Regions from separate parts of the Kitasatospora sp. NPDC050463 genome, predicted to be linked through region 3. Evidence: riboswitches for the same ligand, from Rfam matches in the RefSeq annotation. Region 3 holds a riboswitch; each other region holds the start of a gene.
What was found. A riboswitch is a leader RNA that binds a small molecule or an ion and turns the genes downstream of it on or off. The one in region 3 is predicted to bind cyclic di-AMP.
Positions count from the first base shown of each region.

Region 1 (2,192 bases), on a different contig from region 3:
CCTGGGCGGTGGCGATGGTCGACAGCGTGTCACCGGACTGGACGGTGTAGCCGTGGCCGGCGCGCTGCTGGGCGACGGGGGAGGCTGCGGCAGCCGGGGCGCCGTGGGCCTCGGCCGGACGGCTGTCCTGACCCGCGTACTGGCCGGCGGCCTGACCCGCGTACTGCTGATAGACGCTCTGGTGGCTGGTCCAGTACCAGGCGCCGTTGCTCTGGTACCAGAAGACCTTCGCGTCGGCGTCCCAGCCGGGCTTCTGCTGCGCGTCCTGCTGGACGGGCTGCTGGACGGCGGGCTTCGGGGCGGGCTTCTGGGCCTGCTGCTGGACGGGCTTCTGAGCGGGCTTCGGCTGAGCCGGCTTCGCCTGCGCGGGCTTCGGCGCGGCGGGCTGCTGGGCGGCGGGCTCGGCGTCCGAGGAGGTGTCGACCGAGGCCGGGGCGCCACCCTTGGCCAGGCCCGCCTTCTGCGAGCAGACCGGCCAGGCGCCCGGCCCCTGCGAGGCGAGGACCTTCTCGGCGACCGAGATCTGCTGCGCCCTGCTGGCCTGGTGGGCCTGCGGCGCGTACGAGGTGCCGCCGTACGCCTTCCAGGTGCTGGGGGTGAACTGCAGGCCACCGTAGAAGCCGTTGCCGGAGTTGATACTCCAGTTGCCGCCGCTCTCGCACTGGGCGACCGCGTCCCAGGTCGAGGTCGGGGCGGCGGAGGCGCCGGTGGCGGTGAGCAGCGGCAGCGCGAGTCCGACGCCGGCCACACCGGCCACGGCGATGGCCTTCTCGGTCTGGGTGCGACGACGATGACGGCCGGTTCCGACGAAGAGCATGACGTTTCCCTCTCCGCACGCCTGCGAGGTGAGCTGTCGGGTTCGGACCGGGAGGTGGCCCGGCCGCGTGGCGCGGGGGCTTTCGGCCCGCGCTGGCGGCTTCACCCCAAGCCGTGGGGGACGGCAACAAACCTGGTTCCCCCGCCCCTGCCCAAGGGTTCTGGTCGGTTTCCCGTGACGCGGCGGGCAGGATTCGGCGTTCCGCGCACGAGGTCCGCAGCTGCGAACTCCAGGGAGGGTAGACAGATCCTCACATCAATCACAAGCTCATATCGCAGGTATCACACATAAATTACGGCGGATGGCCGATTGCCTACCAACGACAGGGCTATGTCCTGATTGATGGTGATTCAGACCTGCGATCAGAGCCGGACAGCGACACCCCGTCAGCGTGTCGGAGACTCGAAGGGTCGAGATCGAGACACCGCCGGGGCATCGCCGCTGCGGATTCTCAGAGCCCGGTCGGCGGCTCTGCGGACGGCTTCTCGGGGGTGAATTCCACCGGGAGGTCGCGAAGTCCACGCATGATCAGGCCACCGCGCCAACGGAGATTCTCCGGGCTTTCGGCGAGTCGCAGATCGGGCAGCCGGGTGAGCAGGGTGGTGAGCGCCGACCGCCCCTCCAATCGGGCCAGCGGAGCACCGATGCAGTAGTGGATGCCGTGCCCGAAGCCCAGGTGCGGGTTGTCGGTCCGGGCCAGGTCGAGGGTGTTCTCGTCGGCGAACCGCGCCGGGTCCCGGTCCGCCGCCGCGAGCACCACCAGTACCGGGTCACCGACCGGGATCTCCACGCCGCCGATGGTCAGCGGGCTGGTCGCGAACCGCCAGGTGGCGAGCTCCACCGGCCCGTCGTAGCGCAGGAGTTCCTCGATCCCGGTCTCCAGCAGGGCGGTCTCGCCACGGGCGATCGAATCCTGGAGCAGCGCCCGCTGCCCGGGGTTGCGCAGCAGCGCGTAGGTGCCGTTGCCGATCAGGTTGACGGTCGTCTCGAAACCGGCGAAGAGGAGGATGAAGGCCATCGCCGCGGCCTCGTTCTCGGTCAGGTGCTCACCGTGGTCGCTGGCCCGGATCAGGCCGGAGATCAGGTCGTCGCCGAGATCGGCCCGCTTGCGGTGGATCAGCTCCGCCAGATAGGCGCGCATCCGCTTGACGGCACGCCCCACCCCGCCGCGCTGCCCGCCGCCGTGGCGGATCATCATGCCAGCCCAGTCCCGGAAGTCGTCCTGGTCCTCGGCCGGCACCCCGAGCAGGTCGCAGATCGCGTAGATGGGCAGCGGGAAGGCGAACTCGTGGATCAGGTCCGCCGAGCCGCGCTGCGCGAAGCCGTCGATCAGCCGGTCGGTGAGCTGCTGCACCCGGGGCTCGAACTCCGCCAC
Region 1 is NZ_JBFAJO010000001.1:45,529-47,720, forward strand. It holds gene AB0J08_RS00200 (transglycosylase family protein) at 1-817, opposite strand, end outside; cyclic di-AMP (ydaO/yuaA leader) riboswitch at 822-993, opposite strand; gene AB0J08_RS00205 (cytochrome P450) at 1,269-2,192, opposite strand, start outside.
Region 1: linked by a shared signal. The riboswitch ahead of AB0J08_RS00200 (transglycosylase family protein) and the one ahead of AB0J08_RS25805 (LysM peptidoglycan-binding domain-containing M23 family metallopeptidase) in region 3 are both predicted to bind cyclic di-AMP.

Region 2 (2,192 bases), on a different contig from region 3:
TGCTGCCGTCCTCGCTGGAGTGGCTCTCCCAGCACCTCAGGGTGCCGGACCGGACGGTCTGACCGGGCCGTCCGACCGGGCCGTGGGACCGGGCGGGCGCCGGGCGCGACGGTACGGCCGGCACGGCGGCCGGTGGCTCAGGCCACCGGCTCCAGCGTCCCGGTGTGCAGCTCGCCGACCCGGCCGCCCTCGCCCTCGTACGTCCAGAACGCGCGCACCGTCAGCTTGCCGAGGTCCATCACATGGCTCACGGTGATGCCGCTCTGCTCGGTCCAGCTCACGAAGTACAGCTCCGGCCCGATCTCGGCGATGTGCAGCGCCACGTCCTCCCACTGGCCCGCCGACTCGCCGAGGCCCTCCCAGCGCAGCCGCTTGCCGTCGGGCGAGTAGGCGTTGCGGAAGGCCGCGCCGTTGTCGACCTGGAAGAGGTAGGTGCGGCCGGCGAAGGCGGGCAGGGGCGCGGTCATGGCGGGACTGGTCCTCGTCTCTCGTCTGTGCGGTACGGCTGGACCCCCAACCTATCCGACCGGCCGACTTTCGCGGCGGACTCGCGGGCACCCCGCCGCCGGGCAGCGCCCCACGCCGCCCGGCCGCCGGGCGCGGGCCGAAGCCCGGCCCACCACCCCTCCGCCCGGCCCCTCCGCCCGGCCCCACCGGCCGCCCTCGCCGGCCGCCCCGACCGGCCCCACCGCCAACTGATCAACTCCACCGGCGACTTGATCAACTCCGCGCCGCTCCACTGTGAGCTGCGCGACATCGTCCCCTGCCGAGTTGTCGCCTTCCGGACGGCCTGCCTAGCCTGCACGAGTCCGTCTTCGCGGACCCCGCCGTCGGGACGCCGAGTCCTGTCCACCCGCCGGTCGGCAGTCGAGCACCACGGCGGACGGGAGCGGGGGACCCAGGTCAGTGCCCGGCCCGTGCGCTCTCGCGTACCGGTCGAGGCTAGGGGTGAAGCCGCTCCACAGGCGGCCGGGCAACCTCAGCCCGAACCCGACAGCTCACCTCGCAGGCGTCACAGAGGACACTGCCATGCAGAAGCCTGCCCGGCGCGCGATCCCGCGCCATGCCCGCCCCTCCCACCGAGGCCGCAAGGCCGCCTTCGCCGCCACCGGCGCGCTCGCCATCAGCGGCGCCGGCCTGCTCGGCGTCCCGGCGCTCACCGGCGCCCAGGCGGCCACCGTGCCGACCGTCACCCAGGACAAGCTCGCCCCGGCCACCATGGTCGCGGGCAAGGCCACCACGGCCGCGCTGACCGTCCACTCGTCGGCCTGCTTCACCGCCAAGACCGTCGGTGTGGGCGTTCGCGACGCGGCCGGACACAACCTCGACTTCCCCGGCAACGTCTCCAACGCGCAGATCTGCCCCACCGGCCTGTCGATCACCACCGGTGCCCGCACCCTGCCCGCCGGGACGTACACCCAGTTCGGCTTCTGGCAGGACTTCGGCGGCGCCTGGCACAATCTGCCCTCGCGCCAGCTCGTGGTCTCCAGCACCACGGCCACTCCCAGCCCGACGCCGACCGCGACGGCCACCCCCAGCCCGACGCCGACCGCGACCGCCACGTCGACCCCGGTCACCGGCGCCCCGGTCGCCGGCAAGTCGCTGACCTGGTCGGACGAGTTCAACAACCCGATCGCCTACGGTTCGCGCTGGACCGGCGACAAGAGCAGCGCCTACCACTACGGCAACCACAACCCGGACGACAACAAGCTCGACTGGCTGAACAAGAACAACGTCGCCGTCTCGGGCGGTGTCGCCACCTTCACCGCCAAGCCGGGTGCCAACACGCTGGAGAACGGCAAGCAGTCCTGGGACACCGGGCTGCTCACCACCGAGTACTCCAGTGAGGGCTTCCAGGTGAAGACCGGCGACTACGCCGAGACCCGGGTCAAGCTCCCCGCCGGGACCGGCGCCTGGCCGGCCCTGTGGACGTGGAAGAACGGCAACGGGGAGATCGACTCCTTCGAGTACCACCCCGACAACCCGAACCTGCTGGAGCTGACCAACCACGTCAACCCGGGCCACCTGTACTACACCGACGCCAAGGCGATCGCCAAGGACGGCTGGGTCACCATCGGCACCCACTACGGCGCCACCTCGGTCGACTGGTACGTCAACGGGACCAAGGTCTTCTCGGACGGCAAGGGCGTCGGTGCCAACTGGTCGGCGTACCTGATCCTCAACCTGTCCCT
Region 2 is NZ_JBFAJO010000045.1:19,116-21,307, reverse strand. It holds gene AB0J08_RS26080 (alpha/beta hydrolase-fold protein) at 1-62, shown strand, start outside; gene AB0J08_RS26075 (hypothetical protein) at 138-467, opposite strand; cyclic di-AMP (ydaO/yuaA leader) riboswitch at 863-1,027, shown strand; gene AB0J08_RS26070 (glycoside hydrolase family 16 protein) at 1,030-2,192, shown strand, end outside.
Region 2: linked by a shared signal. The riboswitch ahead of AB0J08_RS26070 (glycoside hydrolase family 16 protein) and the one ahead of AB0J08_RS25805 (LysM peptidoglycan-binding domain-containing M23 family metallopeptidase) in region 3 are both predicted to bind cyclic di-AMP.

Region 3 (2,192 bases):
GGTCAGCCGTCACACCATTCCGTACCGGGGGGGGCAAAAGCCGAGGAGAACCGGGTACGGAAAACGAAAGCGGCCGGCCCGGCTCACGAAGGATATTCGCGAGCCGGGCCGGCCTGGGCGTGTCCCGCGCCCATGATCCACTGGTGGTGCGGCGATCACCCGGTCGAGCGGTCACCCGACATGACCATCCCGGGAGGTCGTTCGCCCCGCACCCAGCGGTGGTCCGACCAGAGGTCAGATGGAGACGCCGTGCGCCCGCAGGTAGGCGATCGGGTCGATGTCCGAGCCGTACTCCGAGCCGGTGCGGATCTCGAAGTGCAGGTGCGGGCCGGTCACGTTGCCGGTCGCACCGGAGAGGCCGATCTGCTGGCCGGCGGTGACGGTCTGACCGACCGTCACGCCGATCGAGGACAGGTGCGCGTACTGGGCGTACTTGCCGTCGGCGAGCTTGATCTCGACCTCGTTGCCGTAGGCGCCGCCGTTGCCGGCCTTGACCACGGTGCCGGCCGCGATGGCGCGCAGCGGGGTGCCGGTGGAGGCGACGAAGTCGGCACCGGTGTGGTGGCCGGAGGCCCACATCGAGCCGGCCACGCCGTAGGCGGTGCCGAGCTTCGGGTTGGCGACGGGGGCGACGTAGCCGGAGGTGGCGGCCACGGCGGCCGGGGCCTGGGTGGCGGCCGGCGCGGCCGGCTTGGCGGCGGGGGCGGCCGGGGCCTGCGCGGGCTTGGCGGCCTGGACCGGCTTCGGGGCGGCGGGCTTGGCGGCCGGCTTCACCGAGTCCTGCGAGACCTGCGGCTTGGCGGCGGGGGCGGCCGGCTTGGCGGCCTCGGCGGCGGCCGGAGCGGCGGCGGCCTTGCCGGCGAGCGCGAGCTTCTGACCCGGGAAGATGAGGTTCGGGTTGGCACCGACGACCGAGCGGTTGTGGTCGTACAGCGCCTGCCAGCCACCCTCGACCTGCTTGGCGTCGGCGATCTTCGACAGGGTGTCCCCGCCGACGACCTTGTAGCTCTCCTCGGCCGGAGCGGCGGCGGGCTTGGCGGCCTCGGCGGCCGGCTGCGCGGCGGCGGCCGGAGCCGCGTCGACGCTGGTGGCACCGGTCCAGGTACCGGTCTGCGCGGGCTTCGCGGCCGGGGCGGTGTGGGCCTGGGCGCTGATGGTGGTCACCAGCGGAAGGGCGAACGCGGCGCCGGTCACGGCGGTGGCGATGCCGATGCGGACGGCGCGGGGCAGGGCGATACGACGAGCCTGTGCGGGCATGGGGAACTGTCCTCTCCGACGCCTGCGAGGTGAGCTGTCGGGTTCGGGCTGGAGTTGCCCGGCCGCATAGCGCGGCTTCACCCCAAGCCGGACCGTGAATTCCGGTCCGGCGACTTACCTTTGGGTCCCCCGCTCCTGCCGTACAGAGTTCGGTTCGTACCACCGGGCAGCGGCAGGACTAGGCGTTCCACCCGGTGGCCACCCGGGCCAATGCCGGGCGGTCGCTGAACTAAAACCCATCCGTCCGGGTGAAGCAATGTCGATCTCTTGAATCGACAACCAATGCCGGGAGGGCCGTGACACTCCGAATGATCGGCTGCACGGTATGTGCACAATCGATTCACCGCGCGCCACTGATCCACGACGCTCCGCCGATTTCGGTGCCCCTCCGCAGCCGGTCACTCACGGAAAGCCATCCACCGACACACCGCCGGTGAGCCTTGTCACGTCGGCCCCCGGAGCGCACGATCGGGCGGTGACCACCTCCGAGGCCGGCACCCTGCGCCTGGGCACCGCGCAGGGCCGCTGGGTACTGCTGGCGACGGTGCTCGGCTCCAGCATGGCGATGCTCGACGGCACCGTGGTCAACGTCGCCCTGCCCCGGATCGGCACCGATCTCGGCGCCCCGCTCGCCGCCCTGCAGTGGACGCTCAACGCCTATCTGCTCACCCTGGCCGGCCTCATCCTGCTCGGCGGCGCACTCGGCGACCGCTACGGCCGGCGCCGCGTCTTCCTGATCGGCGTGCTCTGGTTCGCCGCCGCCTCGGCGGCGTGCGCCGCGGCACCCACCATCGAGGTGCTGGTCGCCGCCCGCGCGGTGCAGGGCATCGGCGGGGCGCTGCTCACCCCGGGCTCGCTCGCGATGCTCCAGGCCGTGTTCCACCCGGACGACCGCTCGGCGGCGGTCGGCCTCTGGTCCGGCCTCGGCGGGGTGT
Region 3 is NZ_JBFAJO010000044.1:36,923-39,114, reverse strand. It holds gene AB0J08_RS25805 (LysM peptidoglycan-binding domain-containing M23 family metallopeptidase) at 235-1,257, opposite strand; cyclic di-AMP (ydaO/yuaA leader) riboswitch at 1,262-1,422, opposite strand; gene AB0J08_RS25800 (MFS transporter) at 1,733-2,192, shown strand, end outside.

Region 4 (2,192 bases), on a different contig from region 3:
ATATTTGACCCGCAATCGGACACCAGCACGATCCTGCGCAAAAGCCGCAGGCCCGGCCTCCCACGAGGGGAGACCGGGCCCGTGAAGGCGGACGCCGGATCAGACGCGCACGATGGCGTTGATCGGCAGCATGCTGGCGGTCTCGTACCGGACGTTCGCGCCGGGCTTCGGCGCGTGGATGACCTGGCCGCCGCCCACGTAGATCGCGACGTGGCTGCGGTCCGCGCGGTAGATGATCAGGTCGCCGGGCTGGGCGTTGGCGATATTGGTGCCGACGTTGGTGCCGACGGTGGCCTGCTGCTGCGAGGTACGCGGCAGCGACACGTTCGCCTGGGCGTAGGCCCAGCTGGTGAGGCCGGAGCAGTCGAACGAGTTCGGGCCCGCGGCGGCGCGGACGTACGGCGCACCCAGCTTGCTCTCGGCGGCGGCGATCGCCGCGGCGGCGCGCGAGCTGCCGGCGGCGGCCACCGGCGGTGCGGCCGGCGCCGAGGAAGCGGCCGGCGTCGACGGTGCGGTCGGCGCGGCGGCCTTGGCGGCCGAACCGGCCAGGTTGTCGCGGCTGTTGTCGCGGGAGGCCCGCTCGGCGTCCGCCTTGGCCTTGGCCTCGGCCTTGGCGGCGTCCACCTTGGCCTTCGCCTCGGCGGCGGCCTTCTCCTCGGCCGCGCGCAGCGCCTGGCGCTCCTGCTCGGTCAGCGTGTTGAGCAGCTCCTGGGCCTTGGCCAGCTTGTCCTGGACCTCGTCCTTGGAGGCCTTCAGCTGCTGGGTGGTGGCTTCGAGCTCCCCGAGCTTGGCCTGGGCCTCGTTGCGGTCCTGGTCGAGCCTGCGCTGCTGTTCCTGGAGGTCCTTCAGCGCGTTGGACTGGGTGCTGCCGGCCTGGTTGATCGCACCGGCCTGGGTGAGGAAGCTGTCCGGGCTGGACGAGAGCATCAGCTGGACAGTCGGCGATATGCCGCCGTTGCGGTACTGCTCGCCGGCGATCTCCGCGAGGCCACCCTGGGCCTCGGTCACCGAGGCCTGCTGGCGGGCCACCTTGTCCTGCAGCTCACCGACCTGCTTCTGCAGCTCCTGCTGCTTGGCCTGGGCACCGTTGAGCTTCTCGGTCGCCTGCTCGGCCTGCTCGTTGAGCTGGTCGACCTGCTCCTTGACCTGGTCCTTGGTCGGCGTCGGGTCGGCGTGGGCGCCGGACTGCGCGGAGAGGGCGACCGCGGCAGCGGCGACACCGGTCAGGATCGAGACCCGGGCGCGGCCGGCGGGCTTGGGACGACGATGGGACGCCACGAAGGCGGACTCCTTCTTCCTACGTCCGCCTACCGGGTGAGCTGACGGGTTCGGGCCGGAAGCATTGCCCTACGACGCCTCACCGACCGCTCCTGCGGTCGACCTGGCGCCGATTCACCCCGGAGGAACATGGTTCCCCGGCTCCGTTCCACAGCGCCCCCGACGACTGGGCTCCCACTCGGGCAGATGCTCTGCCCCGCTGCTTCGCGAACTCGGCGGTAAACCTCCGCCGCCACCCCTGCTGGGTGATCGACTGTGCGGTGGTTCGAGGCACGACCCTAGTAACAGAACCGTGATCCGTTCAAATCCTTGTCAGAAAAATGCCGAAAGAAGATCCAAGGTCCTGTGTGGATATGACCGGACGTGATCACCTGCCCACGCGGAGCTGATCGTTTGTCATCAAGCAGCCGCGAACGCCGACGCCACCCCCGGTCAGGGGGTGGCGTGGATCACAGGGCCGGATCCCGGCCCGTGGGCGTGTCGGTCCGTCAGACCCGGCGGATCGCGTTGATCGGCATCGCGTCGGCCTTCATCACCTTCACCACGTCACCGGTGTGCGGCGCGTGGACCACCATCCCGTTGCCGATGTACATCCCGACGTGGCTGCGGTCGGCGCGGTAGATGATGAGGTCGCCCGGCTGGGCCTCGGCGAGCGAGGGCACCCTGGAGCCGTAGTTGGCCTGCGCCTGCGAGGTGCGCGGCAGCGAGACGCCGGCCTTCGCGTACGACCAGACCATCAGACCGGAGCAGTCGAAGCCGCTCGGGCCGACCGCGCCCCACTGGTACGGCGAGCCCTGCTTGCTCATCGCGTTGGCGACGGCCGCCCCGGCCATGCCACTGCCCTGCGGCAGGCTGCTCAGGTCGGTCCGCTCGCTGCCGCGCGAGGCCCGGTCGGCCTGCTGCTGGGCGGCCTT
Region 4 is NZ_JBFAJO010000007.1:101,547-103,738, reverse strand. It holds gene AB0J08_RS06940 (NlpC/P60 family protein) at 100-1,278, opposite strand; cyclic di-AMP (ydaO/yuaA leader) riboswitch at 1,289-1,444, opposite strand; gene AB0J08_RS06935 (NlpC/P60 family protein) at 1,767-2,192, opposite strand, start outside.
Region 4: linked by a shared signal. The riboswitch ahead of AB0J08_RS06940 (NlpC/P60 family protein) and the one ahead of AB0J08_RS25805 (LysM peptidoglycan-binding domain-containing M23 family metallopeptidase) in region 3 are both predicted to bind cyclic di-AMP.